DNA from 3 places in the Vreelandella sp. DA03-1M genome. Region 1 is predicted to be linked to each of the others. Evidence: riboswitches for the same ligand, from Rfam matches in the RefSeq annotation. Region 1 holds a riboswitch; each other region holds the start of a gene.
What was found. A riboswitch is a leader RNA that binds a small molecule or an ion and turns the genes downstream of it on or off. The one in region 1 is predicted to bind thiamine pyrophosphate.
Positions count from the first base shown of each region.

Region 2: another riboswitch for thiamine pyrophosphate. It lies ahead of tenA (thiaminase II); the one in region 1 lies ahead of ACXUPB_RS15055 (SLC5/6 family protein).
Region 3: another riboswitch for thiamine pyrophosphate. It lies ahead of thiM (hydroxyethylthiazole kinase); the one in region 1 lies ahead of ACXUPB_RS15055 (SLC5/6 family protein).

Region 1 is NZ_CM146798.1:3,189,651-3,195,626, forward strand. Features, by position in the region: gene ACXUPB_RS15040 (NnrU family protein) at 94-672, opposite strand; gene ACXUPB_RS15045 (magnesium transporter CorA family protein) at 814-1,782, opposite strand; gene ACXUPB_RS15050 (sensor domain-containing diguanylate cyclase) at 1,811-3,235, opposite strand; gene ACXUPB_RS15055 (SLC5/6 family protein) at 3,299-4,678, opposite strand; TPP riboswitch at 4,668-4,775, opposite strand; gene ACXUPB_RS15060 (peroxidase-related enzyme) at 4,837-5,439, opposite strand; partial or broken gene ACXUPB_RS15065 (hypothetical protein) at 5,468-5,671, shown strand; gene ACXUPB_RS15070 (CoA-acylating methylmalonate-semialdehyde dehydrogenase) at 5,813-5,976, opposite strand, start outside.
Region 2 is NZ_CM146798.1:1,167,383-1,173,358, forward strand. Features, by position in the region: gene ACXUPB_RS05380 (HlyD family secretion protein) at 1-556, opposite strand, end outside; gene ACXUPB_RS05385 (hypothetical protein) at 557-682, shown strand; gene thiC (phosphomethylpyrimidine synthase ThiC) at 1,203-3,092, opposite strand; gene tenA (thiaminase II) at 3,120-3,803, opposite strand; TPP riboswitch at 3,883-4,042, opposite strand; gene ACXUPB_RS05400 (DUF262 domain-containing protein) at 4,323-5,976, shown strand, end outside.
Region 3 is NZ_CM146798.1:168,464-174,439, forward strand. Features, by position in the region: gene ACXUPB_RS00805 (LysR family transcriptional regulator) at 1-168, opposite strand, end outside; gene thiE (thiamine phosphate synthase) at 165-788, opposite strand; gene thiM (hydroxyethylthiazole kinase) at 778-1,587, opposite strand; TPP riboswitch at 1,611-1,709, opposite strand; gene ACXUPB_RS00820 (hypothetical protein) at 1,764-2,108, opposite strand; gene gloA (lactoylglutathione lyase) at 2,353-2,889, shown strand; gene ACXUPB_RS00830 (DUF6164 family protein) at 2,899-3,267, shown strand; gene ACXUPB_RS00835 (cupin domain-containing protein) at 3,276-3,941, opposite strand; gene ampC (class C beta-lactamase) at 4,098-5,234, opposite strand; gene ACXUPB_RS00845 (metal ABC transporter solute-binding protein, Zn/Mn family) at 5,405-5,976, opposite strand, start outside.

The DNA.
Region 1 (5,976 bases):
GGCAATGGCGGCAACGCGTGGTTGCGAGGCCGCCAGAAGAACAAAGCACACTTATTAATATTAGCCAATACAGATATTAATTAAACATAAGCATTAGCTAAAGACAGGGACACCAATCAACACGGTGTGCAAGTAAAAAGCAAAGAAGACATACGCCACCAGCCCGATGAGTACGGTAGAAATAGTAGCCATTTTCGTGGTGCTAACTGGCGCAGCTGACGTCAAACGATCACGCTTTTTGGCAGCTTTAAACGCTAGGATTGCCCAGATAAGAAAGGCTGCAAAAAAGATAATATCGCCTAAGCGGCCGTTGGCTAGCAGGTGGGCAAACGCCCATATTTTTACTGACAGCATCATCGGGTGGCCAAGCTTGGCCTTAATAGCATTATGGGGAACATACGCCGCCACTAGCATAATAAAGGCAGGCAGCATGAGCAGCGCGACCGCATGGCGCATTCCCATGGGTGGTTGCCACACATAAATAGGGTCAAGGCGCATCTGGCCAAATCCATAAATGGCAATCGCCAAGCCGATCACGGACACTGCCGAGTAGGCTATTTTCCACGTGGTTTCGCCGAATTTGGCAATTTGCTGCTGTCGCCAATTTTCAGCAAAAATACGCACAGAGTGGCTGCCTAAAAAAATCAGCAGCCCGATGATCATTATGGTCATGAAAAATGCTCCCAGTGAAAATGCTAGTCGACGGCTTGATGCCTTATAGTCTTGGTCGCTGCAGAGGATGCCACACTCACCCCTCAACCACCTATGCATGCGTCAACTTTTCGTTTCCTGGCGTGTCGTTCACTGACGAGCTTAAAACCAGTGTTTGCGTTTAAATAACCAAATCAATATGCCGCCGATGCCCAGCATCGCTCCTAAGACAAAAAAGTAGCCGTACTCATAGCGCAGCTCGGGCATATTTTCGAAGTTCATGCCGTAAATCCCAGCGATAAACGTAAGGGGCACAAAAATCGCGGTAATGACGGTGAGAACACGCATGGTGATATTTAGCTGATGAGAAGAAATAGAGATATAGCCATCAACTAGGTCACCACAAATGTCATAGTACATCTGGGTCAAGGTGTAGAGACGTTCAAAGCGGTCCGCCACATCGTTAATAGCGTGCAGGGTTTCGCTCTCTTCCCGGGGCAGATGCTCGTAGTCATAAGCCGTCAGCTCTTGAGTAATGCCTTTGTGGTAACTAAAAATGCGGCGCATTTTGACCAATCGAGAACGATAAGTAATGATCTTGCGCATCAAAACATCGTTGCCGTCTTCTAACAGTTCATCCTCTAGATCGCTTAATTCAGTTTCAAACTCAAGCAGGCTATCGATATAAAACCCAGCTGAGATATACATAACGCGCAGCGCGACCTGCTCCGGCGAATGCGCCAAAAGTGCTCTGCCGTGCTCGTTAAACAGCCGCTCAATGCTTAACGCTTCACCAGGATGGAGCGTAACCAAAAACCGTTCGCCCACAAAAAAACAGACCTGTTGAGGCAAATAGTTCAGCTCGGCATCGAAGGAGGAGATGCCGCGATAAATAATCAGCGTATGGTTATCAAACTCTTCTATTTTAGGTGGATGGCGCTCTTTATGGGCATCTTGAATCGCCATCGGGTGAAACTCGAATGCCTCTAAAATCGACCGTTCGCTCTGCTGGGTTTCTCCCTGCATATCAATCCAGATATGGCTTCCCGGCGTAGCCCGCCACACAGCCATTAGGCTTTCACCGCCCTCATGGGTCTCGCCTTCAGGCGTAGTCAGAATAGTTCGAATCATGATCGTCCTTGAATATTTCCGGTCTTTCTTAAGAAGCACTACCTAAAGGCTGCACTATGCGAACTTGGGCTTTTCCCAAGCGCTTGGCATCATACATGGCAACATCGGCTCGCTTTAATAGCTCATTGGCCGTTTCAGCACTAGTCGGCATATACATGACAACACCTATGCTTGCGCTGATATTCAGCGCCGCATTGCCAGCAGCAAACGGCTCTTCAATCACCTGTATTAATTTGTTAGCCAACGGCTCAATCGCCATGGACTCACTGCCTTCTAATAGCAAGACAAACTCATCGCCGGCCCACCGCGCTATATAGTCGGTTTCACGGACGGTCTCCACCAATCGTTTAGCCATCACACGCAGCAGCTCATCACCCATGGCATGGCCATGAGTGTCGTTAATCGCTTTAAAACCGTCCAGATCCATGAATAAAACTGCTAAGGGCTTTTGAGTACGCCGAGTACGGGCCATTGCGTCAGGCAGGCGTTCATCTAGGGCGCGTCGATTAGGCAGTTTAGTTAATACGTCTTCACGGGCCTGTTGATCGCGCAAACGCTCTAGCTGCTGTCGTTCGGTAATATCATGGATAAAAAGACTGCGTCGCTCGCGGCCATCAATGATTAATGTCTTGATGCGAACCTCGACGGGCAGCTCCTTGCCATCATGGCACCGCGCTGTATAGGTGATAGGGCCTTGATCACTCTCAGTTGGCAAGCCATTAGGAAAGAGTAGTTGAGTGATGGGCCTTGCCAGCACAGCTTTGCGTGGCCAACCAAACATTAACTCAGCCGCTCGATTCCAATCCAGAATAACGCCCTGTGAATCAACGCTGATATAGGCGTCATAGGCGGACTCAATGACCAGATTGAGCTCGTTAGTGCGCCGCTCAATCTGGCACTCCATGCTGTAATGAAGCTCGTTTAACGCCCGCTGAGATTCTTGTGCTTTTTTTCTCTCTCGGATCAGCCGCTCACGAAGGCGAATTTCATCAGTCACAATCGCCGCTAAATCTTTCAAAGCCGCCAGCTCCTGCTCTCTAAGAGTACGAGGCTTAATATCAATCGCACACAGGGATCCCAACGCAAGCCCATTGGAGGTGCACAGCGGAATACCTGCATAAAAGCGAACCCCATCCGAAGCGGCCACATAAGGATTTTGCGCAAAGCGAGGGTCCTTGCGTGCATCTTCAACAATTAACGGCTCTGAGGCCATCACTGTATAAGCGCAAAAAGCCACATCTCGCGTTGTCTCGCGGGTTTCCACGCCCACGCGCGACTTAATCCACTGACGCTCGGCATCAATCAACGTGATCGTTGAGATAGGCACATTCAGTAACTGGGTAACCAGCCTGGTGACGCGGTCAAACGCTGGTTCATCCGGGGTATCTAATAGTTCAAGCTCATAAAGAGCGGCTAACCGCGCCTCTTCATTAAGTGCTATGGGGTAGCTCATTGTAATGTCACCCCTTTAGGTAGGTGTAGTTCTACCAGCATATCGCGACCAGCACTTTCCTGCTTACTGCCTATGGTTTTTACTCATACTCGCGAGCAACACACTCACCAGCGTTGAGGCGACTAGCGCGCCGACAAACGGCCCCAACGTAGGAATACTGCCCGGAAAACTGGCAGCTACCACTCCCGCGATGAGGCTGCCCTGACTGAACCACCCTGGAATAATGGCACCCAGCAACCCTGCAATGCCTCCCGCAATAGCCGCAAAAGGGGTCATTCGTTGCCACAGACCTAGCAGCACAGGCACCACAATGGCGGCACACAGTAAGTCAGCAATCAGGAACAGCCGCAGTACCGACAACCCCTGCAAAGCAATCACTACCACCGGTATCATCAATGCAATCGTGACCCAGCGGGCAGCGGCGATGGAAACACCCCGCTGTTCGCTGCGCGACACCACCAGGGAAGCGATACCATTTTGTAACGTATCAACACTGGAGGCTACCAAAGTGACTGCCAGCACTAAAGCGGGGAGTGTCAGCCAAGCTGGGGCCTCCGTTAGCAGCGCGAAAAACGGCATCGGCGGCTCGCCAAGGGGAACCCCACTCATTGACGCCAGCATGCCCAAACCACCAATGAGCATCACGACTAAGACGGTCATACCGCCGCCTAGCCAAGCGCCACGGCCCAGGCTTTGATCGTCCTTTGCCGCCCAAACGCGCTGCCAATACCCCTGATGGAAGAGGTTCGCTGCGGTGACGGCGATGACCAGCGTTAACGCAACGCTTAGCGCGCTGGCAACGGGGATTGAAGGCAGCGTTGCCTCGCTAGGCATTGTGGGTAGGCGCCATAACGTAACGCTACCTACCGCCAACAAAAGCGCTAGCAACAGCCATGCCTGCCATCGGTCCGTGGCAAGGCTGGCACGCAACCCGCCAACCGCCGTATACACCAGAGTGGTGAGGGCAACGCCAATAATCACCAGCGCGGGCGGCACATCTGACAATAGCGCGGTGATTGACCCAATGGCGGTGAGCTCCGCTGCCAGAAAGCAAGCCATATAGCCAACCGACACCAACGTTACCCAGCGCCGCACGCCTGGGCCATAGCACGCTTCTGCAAACTCTGCGATGCTGCGCCCTTCCGGCAATGCACGGCGAATTTTTGGGCCATAGAGTCCTAATACAATAAACGGCAGTGCCGACCCTAGCGCATAACCTGCTAATGCGAGGGGGCCAACAAAAGCGCCAATTTCGGGCGGGGCAAAGAGTATCCACGCCCCCATGCCAGAGGCAAGAAAGGAGAGACCCAGGGTTGAAGCTGTTTGTGAGTTACGAGCCGTGACATAGTCATCAACGGGTCCATCTACCCAGCGAGCCCGTAGGCCTAAAAAAGCAAAGCAGCACAGCGCCGCGCCAAGCACGGCTGACGTCAGGTATAGCATGTCGCACTTCCTCCGCCGGTACGAACCGGATCAGGTTCCAGGGTCTGCGCAGCGCGCATTCTCAGCCCTTGCAAGCAGGGCTCCCCTGGCGACAGTGAATGAAGACAGTATCGTCAACCAAAAACGCGTCTTAGTAAAGTTTCGCGTCTTAGTAAAATTTAAGGTGTGTTGGCAGCCTCCGCGCGAGGCACCCGCCCCATCAGATAGAACTCCTCATTGGGCGGCGTACCCGCCAGGGTGACCAGTCGATTCGACAAACCAAAAAACGCCGCGATGGCGCCTATATCCCAGCAGTCCTCTTGGCTAAAACCTTCTTGCCGCAGGCGCGTGCGCCACTTATCGGTCATTTCACCGACATCAATGGCACAATGCATGGCAAAGTCGAGCATGACTCGGTGGCGCTCACTAATCGGTGCCACGCGATGGTTGATGGCGACCTGATCCGCAAGCAGCGGGTCTTTGCTGTAGATGCGCACCAGTGCCCCATGCGCCACCACGCAATACAAGCAGCGATTGCGCGCACTGGTAGCGACCACAATCATCTCTTTCTCGGCTTTAGTGAGCGAGTCAGATTCACGCTCCATTAGCGCATCATGGTAGGCAAAGAAAGCACGAAACTCAGCAGGACGATGGGCCAACATTAAAAATACATTAGGCACAAACCCTGCCTTTTCCTGGACGGCCAAAATAGTATGGCGAATATCGTCGGGCAGATCATCTAACGTTTCTGGTACATTAAAACGGCTTAATGGAGCAGACATAATCACCTCTTTATTGTTCAGTTTAACCATCTCATTAAAACGACTTAGCCATAACGAAACAAAAGAACACATCTCCGGTCGTCTAAACGAACTGTTTCCTGCCCCCTACCAAGCGTTTGAAAATGGTACGGATGAGCGCCAACTACATATTCGGGTCATGCTGCATATGTTACTGGCCCGCCCAATGACGCGGGGCCAAATGACCTTGAGAGCCATTCATGGCTGGGAAAATGATTGCTGGAAGAAAGCATGCCGTTGTTTGATAACTTTTAAATCACGATATGTCGGTTCATCGGCTTGGCTTTAGCCTCACCTGCTATCAATTGACCCCGCTTAATGCGGGGCCAGCCTCAGGCATTGAATAGCGCTTCATTTAGCCAAGCGAAATCGTACTATTAATGCCACTGGAAACATTCTCTGGCTCAAACCAACGCGCTGTCACGGTTTTGGTTTGCGTCCAGAAGGCAATCGCCTGCTTACCATTAGGCCCTAAATCCCCCAGTTTTGAAGCCCGCGAGCCGGTGAAACTGAAGTAGG
Region 2 (5,976 bases), 2.0 Mb from region 1:
CATCTCGAGTGGGCATAAAAAAGGTCATGTAGACCTTGGTGAGGTCGATCAGGTTGAGTACCTTGCCCCCGGCACCGAGCACCTCGCCCGGTTCGGCCACCCGGAGCTGTACGCGGGCCAAACGGTCGGCTTTGAGCTCGCTGTCGTCCAAGTCGGCCTCGATGCGCTGGATCGCGGCCTGAGTGGCCTCCACTTCCGACTCGGCCTCGATGACCTGGGATTCGGTAGCGCGGATGGCAGCCTGGGCGGAGAGCACCTGGGCATTGGCCGAGGCCAGGGCGGCCTGCTGGCTCTGGTAGTCGGCCAAGCTATCGTCGAACTGCTGGCGAGAGATGGCGTTGCGCTCCACTAGGCTGGCTGAACGCTCGTAGCGCTTGCGAGAGGCGTTTAGTTCTGCCTGGCGCTGGTTGACGATGGCTCTGGCGGTTTCCAGCTCGCTCTGGCGCATGGCTACCATGGCTCGAGCTGTCTCCAGGGCGTTTTCGGCCCGGCGGGACTGTGCGCTGGCCTGAGCCAGCTCAGCCTCCAGGGTGGCGGTATCCATACGGGCGACCACTTGGCCTGGATCGACGAACTCACCTTCCTCGACCAGTACTTCCTCGAGGCGGCCAGCGACCCGGGTGGCGATGTCGATCTCGGTGGCTTCGATGCGCCCATTGCCTTGGGTGATGCCCTCGCCTAGGCCCTCCGGCTGCAGTTCCCACCAGGTCAACCAGGCCGCGATGCCTATAACAACTATGGCTGCCAGGCCCTTGAACCACTGTCTTTTACTGCTGAACTTCATAATGTTGCATCCTCGGTTGGCGGATGGCCAGACGATTGATGAGCAGCTCAGAGGATGGGCCAGGGCCAAAGGGCTTAAGCTCGTCGCTCTGTGCCAGCGGTGGCGCATCACAGAACGTAATAAACGGATTCTATTATCCTATTATTATTAATTGTGATTTTGATTTAGGTCAATTAAATACCGACTAGTCGGTATTTAATTGATAGTATTTGCTATGAGCTGGGTAGCTATACCAAGGTTTTTTTCGTCACTCTCAAATGTTAAATGAGCTACGTTGCGCAAAACTACTGTTAAGCCATACTTTTGGGGCAGCGCTAGAAAACAAAGGAGCACACAAGCGATGGGAGGTTGCGGCCATTTTTTAGCGCTCCCCAGGGAAAAGCCGCAGCAAGCAGTAAATTATCGTGCGTTGGTAGATTTAAACTTCCTGATACAGCTCACTCCCTTTGTTGCGGAACTTCTCCGCCTGCTCCTCCATGCCTTTCATCACCGCTTCCTGATCACCGTTCAGGCCGTGCTCATTGGCATAGTCACGCACTTCCTGGCTGATCTTCATGGAGCAGAACTTCGGCCCGCACATGGAGCAGAAGTGCGCCACCTTGGCGGAATCCTTCGGCAGGGTTTCATCGTGGTATTCACGGGCGGTATCCGGGTCTAGGCCCAGGTTGAACTGGTCCTCCCAACGGAATTCGAAGCGCGCCTTGGAAAGCGCGTTGTCGCGCCGCTGTGCCGCCGGATGGCCCTTGGCCAAGTCCGCTGCGTGGGCGGCAATCTTGTAGGTGATGATGCCGGTTTTGACATCGTCTTTATTGGGCAGGCCCAGATGTTCTTTCGGAGTGACGTAGCAGAGCATGGCGCAGCCAAACCAGCCGATCATCGCTGCCCCAATACCCGAGGTAATATGATCGTAGCCGGGAGCGATATCCGTCACCAGCGGCCCAAGGGTATAGAAGGGCGCTTCGTCGCAGTACTCCAGCTGCTTATCCATGTTCTCTTTCACCAAGTGCATGGGCACGTGGCCGGGACCTTCGATCATCACCTGCACATCGTGTTTCCAGGCGATATGGGTCAGCTCGCCAAGGGTCTTGAGCTCCGCCATTTGCGCTTCGTCGTTGGCATCCGCCACCGAGCCGGGGCGCAGACCATCGCCGAGGGAGAACGCCACATCGTACTGCTTGCAGATCTCGCAGATGTCCTCGAAGTGGGTGTACAGGAAGCTCTCCTGGTGATGGTACAGACACCACTTGGCCATGATCGACCCGCCGCGGCTAACAATGCCGGTGACTCGTTTGGCGGTGAGCGGCACATAGCGCAGCAGTACCCCGGCGTGAATGGTGAAGTAGTCCACGCCCTGTTCGGCCTGCTCGATCAGCGTATCGCGGAAGACTTCCCAGGTGAGGTCTTCGGCAACACCATTGACCTTCTCCAGCGCCTGATAGATAGGCACCGTGCCAATCGGCACCGGCGAGTTGCGCAGAATCCACTCGCGGGTTTCGTGGATGTTCTGCCCAGTGGAGAGATCCATAATGGTGTCCGCGCCCCAGCGGATGCCCCAGGTCATCTTATCCACCTCCTCTTCAATGGAAGAGGTGACCGCCGAGTTGCCCAGGTTGCCGTTAATCTTGACCAGGAAGTTACGGCCAATAATCATCGGCTCGCTTTCCGGGTGGTTGATATTATTGGGAATAATCGCCCGCCCGCGGGCGACTTCATCACGCACGAATTCAGGGGTAATCTCATCCGGCAAGCTGGCACCAAAGCTTTGGCCGGGGTGCTGATGGCCCAGTATCCGCTCTACCTCAGCGGTACCTAACGTTTGGCGACGCTGGTTTTCCCGTAGCGCGATAAACTCCATTTCCGGGGTAATAATCCCTTGGCGGGCGTAGTGCAGTTGAGTCACGTTCTTGCCTGCTTTAGCCCGGCGTGGTGTGCGGGTTAAATCAAAGCGCAGCTGGGCAAGCGTCGGGTCGTTGGCGCGACGGTTACCGTAATCAGACGTGGGGCCTGATAGGAATTCGGTGTCGTTGCGCTCTTCAATCCAAGCGCGGCGCAGGGCGGGCAGGCCCTGACGTAGATCAATCAGAGCATCGGGGTCGGTATAGGGGCCGGAGGTGTCGTACACCAGCAGCGGCGGGTTCTCTTCGTCAATGCTGCTGGTTTTGGTGGGCGAGAGGGTGATTTCCCGAAACGGTACGCGAATATCTGGCCGCGAGCCTTCCACGTACACCTTGCGCGAAGCGGGCAGCGGCGCAATGGCGGCGGCATCGACCTGGGCGGTTTCGGCTAGAAAATGGCTCGTTTTGCTCATGGATTGGTTCCTTTTAGTTGTTAGTAATTAATGAGAGAGGTCTTCGTCTATCAGCTCTAGGCCCATCTGCCAGAAGTCGATTTCCAGGCGGGTGGCATCGCGGAATATCTTGGCAAGCTCTTTAAAGCGGGCGGGGGTCACATCGGCAAGGCGGGCGTTGAGCCATTCAAGCTCCGCCTGCATGGCAGCCTGAAACTCCTCGCCTTCGTACATGGCAATCCAGGCATCAAAGGGGTTTTGTTTACCGCGCAGCGTGGAAGGCTGGGCGTTTAGCCAATTGGCGATTTCGCCATAGCCCACTAGGCAAGGGGCTAATGCCACATGCAAATCGAGCAGGTCGCCACGGTTGCCGGTATCTAATACATAGCGGGTGTAGGCCAGCGTCGCTCTGGCTTCGGGAAGCTCCGCCAGTTCTTGCTCGGAAATCCCCCACTCCTGACAAAAGCCCACATGCAGGCCCAGCTCCACGTCCACAATGGCTTTCAAGCCTTCATGGGCTTGGCGCAGATCCGCCAGGGTGGGGCTTTTATAGGCGGCCAGCGCGTAGGCGCGGGCGAAGTGGATCAAAAACAGGTAATCCTGTTTCAGGTAGTGGCGAAACGACGCCTCAGGCAGCGTGGCATTGCCCAACTGACGCACAAAATCGTGCTCAATATAGGCGCGCCAATCTTGCTGGCAGGCGGTGGTGAGATCGGTAAAGCGGTAGCCCATGATGCCTCCGGTAGTAATGATCCGGAGGGCAGGCGAAAAAGATCGAGGAAATGGCACGGAAAGGTGGCGTAAAGGAGCGCCGCGGCCATCGCTTGATCCCTACGCCGGTACCCGCGCCGCAACTCATGTGAGCAGCAGCGCATTAGCCGGATCAGGTTCAGCGGGACCAGCGCTCGGCAGCAAAAATGCTAGCCCTGCGCCATCTCAGCCGGATTTCACCGGCACCCCGTCAAGCTGTTCGTTAGCGGAGTCTAGGCTGCGGATGGGGGAGATGCAAGGGGGCATGATTGGAGATAAAAAATCGTGCAAGCTGCGACTTTTGGTTAAGCGGCCAAAATTGGCTTTGCTATAAAGGGAGTCTATGGGTAGAGTCAAATTGGTGGCTGCAAACCCCCAGTTAATGTGCCGTCGCGTTTATTGAAGCTGTGTGGCTAAGTATATTTAGCATGCATCTCTAGCTGCCTATATTCGCTTGAGTGTATTAATAGGTGAAAATTATTTTTTATAAGAGCTATTTTAATGAAGATAGAAGCAAGCGATAAAGAAGTTCAAGAAGTTTTTTCTTCTGGTTATTTCAAAATACCTAGATTCCAACGCCCCTATTCATGGGGTAAAGATGAAGTGGATAATTTTTGGTCTGATATTATTGGCGATAAGAGTGATAGTTACTTTATTGGGTCAATGGTTGTTTATCAGGCAAGTAAGCCATACTTTGGTATTGTTGATGGACAGCAGCGACTAACAACTATAACAATAGTTTTATCAGTAATTAGAGATGCATTTTTAAAGTTAGGCGAAGAAAATCTTGCAAAGGGTGTTCATAAGTTTATTGAAACCCCCAATAATGACTATGTGAATGAGTTTGTACTTAACGCAGAAACTTCATTTCCATATTTACAGAACCATATTCAGTCATTTGATGAATCAAGCTCTGATATCAAGATAGATTGTGAAGTTGGTGTGGAAGAATCAAATTTAAAGTTTGCCTATGAGCTTTTAACGCAAAAGCTAGGGCAACTTATACCCTTGCATCAAACGGCTGGCTCTCAGATTGAGTTTTTTGCACATACTGATCCTGTTCTTAAGTTAAAAGAGCTAAGAGATAAGTTTTTATCGCTTAAGTTGGTTTTTATCCAATTAGATAACGAGGATGATGCTTATTTGATTTTTGAAACACTTAATGCTCGCGGTCGAGACTTAAAAACCTCTGATCTTGTGAAAAATTTAGTGTTGAAAACTATTAAAAATACTCATTCAACACTTGATAGCCCGAAAGAAGCATGGAATCGCTTAGTAAAACGCTTTGATGATATTTCTGATAGTAGTGTTATTGATACATTCTTATTGCACTACTGGATTTCTAAGCATGAGTATACGACAGATAAAAAACTGTTTTCTCTCATTAAACGTTATATAAATAAGGACTTGGGTAACGCAAGGGTTTTGCTAAAAGACTTGAGTGAGCATGCTGTAAGTTACTCGAAGATGCTTAGCCCAGAGAGCTCTGGTTGGGGAAAAGAACAATATGAAGTCCAGCAATCATTGACTGCCTTAAATGGTTTTAAAGTTAAGCAGCAATCGTCTTTTGTATTGTCCTTGCTCGTAGCCTATTCAAATGGAAAAGTATCACTTAAGCAGCTTAAAACAACTCTGAAGAGAATTGAGCATTTTCACTTTGTTTTTAATGCCATTACTCAGCAAAGATCTTCAGGGAGTATAGCGACGATGTACTCACAACATTCTATTGATTTGTCAAAAGCTCACGACAATGATTCTGTGCAAAAAGTTTTATCAAGTATAACAAGAAAGCTAAAAGAAAAGCTTCCGTCATATAGTGAGTTTGAGGTCAAGTTTTTAGAGTTGAACTATCTATCAAATAGAACTAAGTATAAAAGCATCATTAAGTACTCACTTTGTAAGCTTTTAGGTAACCAGTTGAGTGGTTTAGATATTCATCATGGAAACCTGACAGTTGAACACCTAATCCCTGAGTCAAAAGCCAAACAAGGAGTAAACCCTGAAATCATTGGTAATGTGGGAAATTTGCTTTTAACTGATGCAAGTACGAATGGCCATAAGCTGAAGAATAAAGATGTAGTCGAAAAAATTGCGATACTCGAAGCTGCTGGGTATCCATTAGGTGTCAACTTTATAAATGATAATCAGTGGAGTG
Region 3 (5,976 bases), 1.7 Mb from region 1:
CAGGCGACGCGTAGTGCGCTGTATCAGTCGCGCCCCGAGTGCCTTCTCCAGTGCCATGACCTGACGCGACACGCGGGTACGCGAAATATCGAGTGCTTCAGCTGCCCGGGTATAGCTACCCAGCTCGGCGACTCGCACGAAAGCAACGATATGCTCTATTTGGTTCATGACGCAGCAGCGACCTGAAAGGCGCGTGCCGCCTGGAAAGGATCGGGTTGGCCGCAAATGGCTGAAATCACCGCTAATCCGTTCGCTCCCGCCCGCTGCACACTAATGGCATGCTCAGCTTTCAACCCACCAATCGCCACGCTGGGCAGTGGGCACGCTTTGACCAGCGAAGCCAAGCCGCCAAAGCCGATAGGCTGGGCGTGGTCCTGTTTGCTCACTGTTGCAAACACGGGCCCAATGCCAACGTAATCAATTAACGCCATGGGCGCCGCTTGGAGCTGAGCGAGGGTATTGATCGACAGGCCAATAATCGCCTGTTCACCTAGCGCTCGGCGTGCTTCCTGAACAGCGGCATCGCTCTGACCGACATGCAGGCCATCTGCCTGACTCTCTAGCGCTACCTGTAAACGGTCGTTAATGATGAGCGGCACCCCGGTGCCTGCCAGCAGTGCTTTTAGCCGCTTGGCCTGAGTAACCATCTGTTCATCGCTGGCATGCTTATCGCGTAGCTGCACGATGGTCACACCACCTCTTACCGCTGCTTCAACCGTCTGCTCTAGGCCATAATCGTCGCAAAGCGCAGTGTCGGTCACCAAATAAAGCGATAGATTAAACGGCATGGAGTGACTCCAACTGGGTATGAGCAGTGAGATCGTCAGGGGTCAGTTGATAAAGCGCATCCAGCAGAGCGACTTGGAAACTGCCTGGGCCCTGAGCAGTACTGCCCGCCCGCTCGCCAGCGACGGCAAAGCAGCCTAGCGCAGCGGCAGTGGCTTCCAGCGGGGCTTCACGGTTGGCCGCTACAAAGGCGGTGACCAGCGCGCTAAGGCCGCAGCCTAGCGTTGTAACCTTGGGCATTAAAGGGTGGCCACCGTGAATATGGTAATGCCGTGTGCCATTCGTCACCCAGTCGCTTTCACCGGTCATCGCGACAATGCAGCTATGTTGTTGCGCCAGCGCTATCGCTGCGTCGATGGCTTGGCCGGCGGCAGCTGTCGAGTCCACACCGCGGCCTTGGTTGGCTAACCCATTGAGCGCCAGAATTTCAGAGGCATTGCCACGAATCACACTAGGCTTTAACGCGAGTAACCGTGTGCACAGCGATTGACGATAGCGGGTCGCGCCAACGGCGACAGGATCTAATACCCAGGGAATCGAGTGCTGGCTGGCGGTGGCCGCTGCGGTCAACATCGCGTCCGCCCAGTGGGCAGAGATGGTACCAATGTTGATCGACAGCCCGGCAGAAATAGCGGTGAACTCTGCCACTTCCTCTGGAGCATGCAGCATTGCGGGTGACGCGCCCGTGGCTAGCAACAGGTTGGCCGTGCTGTTCATGGCGACATAATTGGTCATGCAATGGACTAACGGTGTCACTGCGCGCAGCGTTGCAAGGTAATCGCCAAGCGGAGGTAGGGTCATAGCATCCTCCCGGCGGGGAGGTGGTAAGCGGTACCATGACTCCCTACGCCGGTGTTATCCGGTTCAGGTTCAAAGGGTGCGTCTCAGCCCAACCGTAACGGAGGGCGCCCCTGTCGAGCGCTTACTATCCTTGCCTGGAGTAGCCCTGTAAACCCCTGGATACAGACGATGGCAATCTAACGAAACGAAATACGCGTGCCGTAGGTGAGCATCTCGTCAGGCGTTATGGCTTTCCCCTCTATCCCAATCATTTCGTCACCGCACTGGTCAGCGAAGGTCAGCACGCCGTGGGTCAAGCCAAGTTGGCCTAAGGTATCGCGGATTTCACCCGTGCCGAGAAAAGTACTGACGTGCCCTTTGTTATCACTGAGGTCAGACACGCCGTTAGCGTGATGAAAGCGCACTCTGTAAATCCCATCCATCGACTCCACTTCAACAATGGGCGAAAAGCCGTTGTGAAGCGCATTGGAAAGTTGCTTGAGGGTTAAGTGATCACCCAGCGTCATATCAATCGCAGTCATAAAAACCTCCTGAAGGACGCCCTCAATCAGGGGCATCGATCATGTGGCGGGAACTTCTTTTGTAAATCTTATGGATAATAAGTGTAGGGTTTTTGTTTAGGATTGCTAGTGCGCTTACCGGTGCCCCGATACGACACTGCCTACGTGCTTGTAAGGGCTAGCATTCTGGCAATAAAGCCCCCATGGTAAGCGGTATGTGAGGCTCAATAGAGTCAATGAACAGTATTAGCGACAGGAGAGCGTGATGAGTTTTCAAGGTGAGCAGCATCCTGGTGTCGTCGATACACCGCCTCAAACCCAAGGATTCCGTTTAAACCACACCATGCTGCGGGTCAAAGACCCCGAGCGGGCGCTGGCGTTCTACTCAAAAGTGTTTGGCATGCAGGTACTGCGGCGGCTGGATTTCGAGGAGATGCAGTTCTCGCTCTACTTTTTAGCCAACGTGGAGCCGAGCGACAGCGTGCCGGAAGAGACTGACGCGCGTACCGTATGGACGTTTAGCCAGAAGGGGCTGTTGGAATTGACCCACAACTGGGGGACTGAAAACCAGGAAGATTTCGCCTATCACGATGGCAATGCCGAGCCCCAGGGCTTTGGGCACATCTGCTTTAACGTGCCGGATTTGGCAGCGGCACAGGCATGGTTTGACGAGCACGACGTCACCTTCGTAAAACGCGCTGATCAGGGCAAAATGAAGGATGTTATCTTCGTTAAGGACCCGGATGGCTACTGGATCGAAGTAATTCAGGCAGACCTGATGGCGGGTAAAAGCGACGCATGAGGCACGCCAATGGCTGAACTACTGTTCCGGCTGCGCCACGTTACCGACGAAGAGGCCATGGAAGTGCGTGACCTGTTGGCCGACCATGGCTTTGATACCTATGAAACCCAGGCGGGCTTTTTCCGCCTGGGGGTCGATGCTATCTGGCTACGTAATCCACATCAGCATGATGCGGCTATCGCCGCGCTAGACGCCTATCAGGCGGAGCGCCTTGACCGCGTCCAGCGTGAGCATCAAGCAGCGGTTGAGCGGGGCGACGCGGAAACATTGTGGCATCGCTTGGCCGCTCACCCGCTGCAGGTGGTGCTGGTGCTGTTAGCCGTGGGGCTTATTGCGGCTCTTACGCTGCTGCCGTTTCTGGGCTTATCACGAAGCTAAGCACTAAGCTATGCGGGCGGCAGATGACCGCGTTTGAGGTACATCATCACGCCATTTTCACCGGCGGTGAGTGCAGGGGCTGCGCCGCTGGGGTAGCGACACCAGGTGCCCGCCGTGTAGCTATGCTCGCTATCGCTTAGGCTGCCTTCAAGAATCAAAAACTCCAGGCCGCCCAGCAGCGTGGGGTAAGTGATGGAGGTGCCCGCCGACCACCGTTCCAGGCTGGTGCGCTCCTGCTTGTAGGTGTGCAGCATCTTGTAGGCAATGCGCGGGCGACGATCCGGCTGCCAGGGAAGCCGATGCGCAGGTACCGCCAGCTGGAGCGTGTCGTTGGGGTCAAACTGGTGCAGTTTGACAAAAATCAGCGCGCCTTCCTCGCCAATCTGTGGCGTGTGGCCGGTACCGATGGGGTTTCGTAAGTAGCTGCCGGCTGGGTAGCGCCCATGCTCATCGGCGAACACGCCTTCCAACACCAGGATCTCTTCGCCGCCGCCGTGGGTATGCCGCTCAAATTGCGTATTAGGCGCGTAGCGAACAAGACTGGTGGCACGGGCAACTTCATCACCAATTCGGTCAAACATCATGCGCTCGACCCCCGCACTGGGGGAATCGACCCACTGATACTCTTCCGGGGTAACACAGGCAAAGTGGCTAAAATCGGCGTTTAGACGCATGGGAAAGGGCTCTTCGCAGTGAAGGTAAGTATCGGGGAGGAGTAATAGTCTCCTTATTGACAGCGAAAAATGCAACTTTAGGTTGTTTGATCTTAGCGATGATGCCATAAAAAATGCCGCCAACGGCGGCATTAGACTGTTTTAAGCGAGAGAGACTCAGTGGGCTTCTGCCAGTGCGGTAAGCAGTTGGTGCGCTGCTTCTATGCGGGCACCATTGGGGTAGTTACGGTTAGCCAGCATCACAATGCCGATCTGCTCGCTGGGCACAAAAGCCACATAGCCGCCAAAGCCGTTGGTTGAGCCGGTCTTGTTATAAAGCGCCTCTTGCCGAGGGGCTAAAGGGGGCGTTAAGCGGTTGGCAGGGTTGGGCTCTAATATCATCTCAAGTGAGTTACCTGCCAGCAGCTGCTCAAGCGTTACTGGGTAGGCGTAGCTTTCCCAGCCCAGCCCCTGGGTCATATTGCCGACCTCAAAGTACCCCGTGCGCGTGGCCGTCAGGGCTTGGCGTAGGGGGGCTTCCAGCGCTGAGTCATTCATGTGGGCTTCCACAAAAGTGAGCACATCTGCAGCAGTTGATTTCAAGCCGTAAGCCTGAGCATCCAATACGCCGGGGTTCACCCGAATCGGCTCATCTTCTTTCGAGTAACCGTAAGCGTAGTGCGCCTGCTGTGCTTCAGGCACCTGATAAAAACTGTGGTCAAGCCCTAACGGTGAAAAGAGATGTTCCTCCATCAATGCTGCATAACGCTTTCCGAGACGTTGGGCGGTTAAATACCCCATCAGCCCTATGCTCGGGTTGGAGTAGAGCCGATGACTGCCAGGCGTGGATTCAGGCTGCCACTGGCGATAGTAGTCGACCATTGCCGCTTCGTTGTTAACCGCCTCGGGAAACTGCAGCGGCAGTTCACCCGCGGTGTAAGTGCCCAATTCCAGCAATGTGATCTCATCGAAGGCACTGCCTTCAAGGGCAGGCAGGTGCTCGCTGGCCGCGTCGGAAAGCGAAAGCGCACCGCTAGACTGCGCGTAGCCTGTTAACGCCGCAGTGAAAATCTTACTGATGGAGCCCAGCTCGAACAGCGTCTCATCGGCGACCGGAATCCCCGCTTCTTGATTGGCGAGGCCATAATTAAAGTAGTGCTGCTGGCCGTTGATGCTCAGCGCGACCGCCATCCCTGGGATGCGGTGCTCATCCATCAGTGGGACGATAGTCTCGTTCACCAGCGCTTCAACTGCGTCGCTATCGGCTGTTTCAAGCGCCCAGGCAGCGCTGCCGAGCAGGAGTGAGTTGGTCATGAGAAAGGAGGTTGTTACCGCTACTAACTTACGCATACCAAGATCCTGTGGTAGTGGGTGCGGCAAGAAAGTTAGGGGTATGGCCAGCCGCAAAGAGCGTGATAAAGATGATTGGTGATATGGCTGCTCATATCTATCACGACGTGAGCAGCGTTTATAACCCTATCGGCTTAGTGATTATGCTCACTGTGGTCATGGTCATCGTGGTCACGCTCATGATCGTCATGACCGGGCTTTATATATCCGGGCTCTGCTAACGCATCATGCAGCACACGGGCATTGTGGCGCATCATGCCCAGGTAAGTGCTGGCTTCGCCTTCTGCGGTCAATGCATCGGCGTAAAGCGTACCGGCGATCGGCAGGCCGGTCTCTTCGGCGAGCTGGTTGATGATCGACTGATTGGTCATGTTCTCATGAAACAGCGCCTGTACGTTCTCCTGCGCAATCACATCCACTAGCGCGGCCATGCTGGCGCCACTGGGGTCAGCTTCGGTCGAAAGCCCCACCGGAGAGAGAAAGTTCACCCCGTAAGCGCTGGAAAAGTAGCCAAAGGAGTCATGCCCGGTAATCACGCTGGTGGAAGCCGGAATCTCATCAATTAGCGCACGAATCTCGGCGTCTACCTCGGCCATTTCCTGTAAATACTGCTCCGCATTGGCGCGGTAAGCATCGGCGTTATCGGCATCCGCGGCGATTAAACCGTCACGAATATTGGCGACATACACCTCGGCTTGCTGCATAT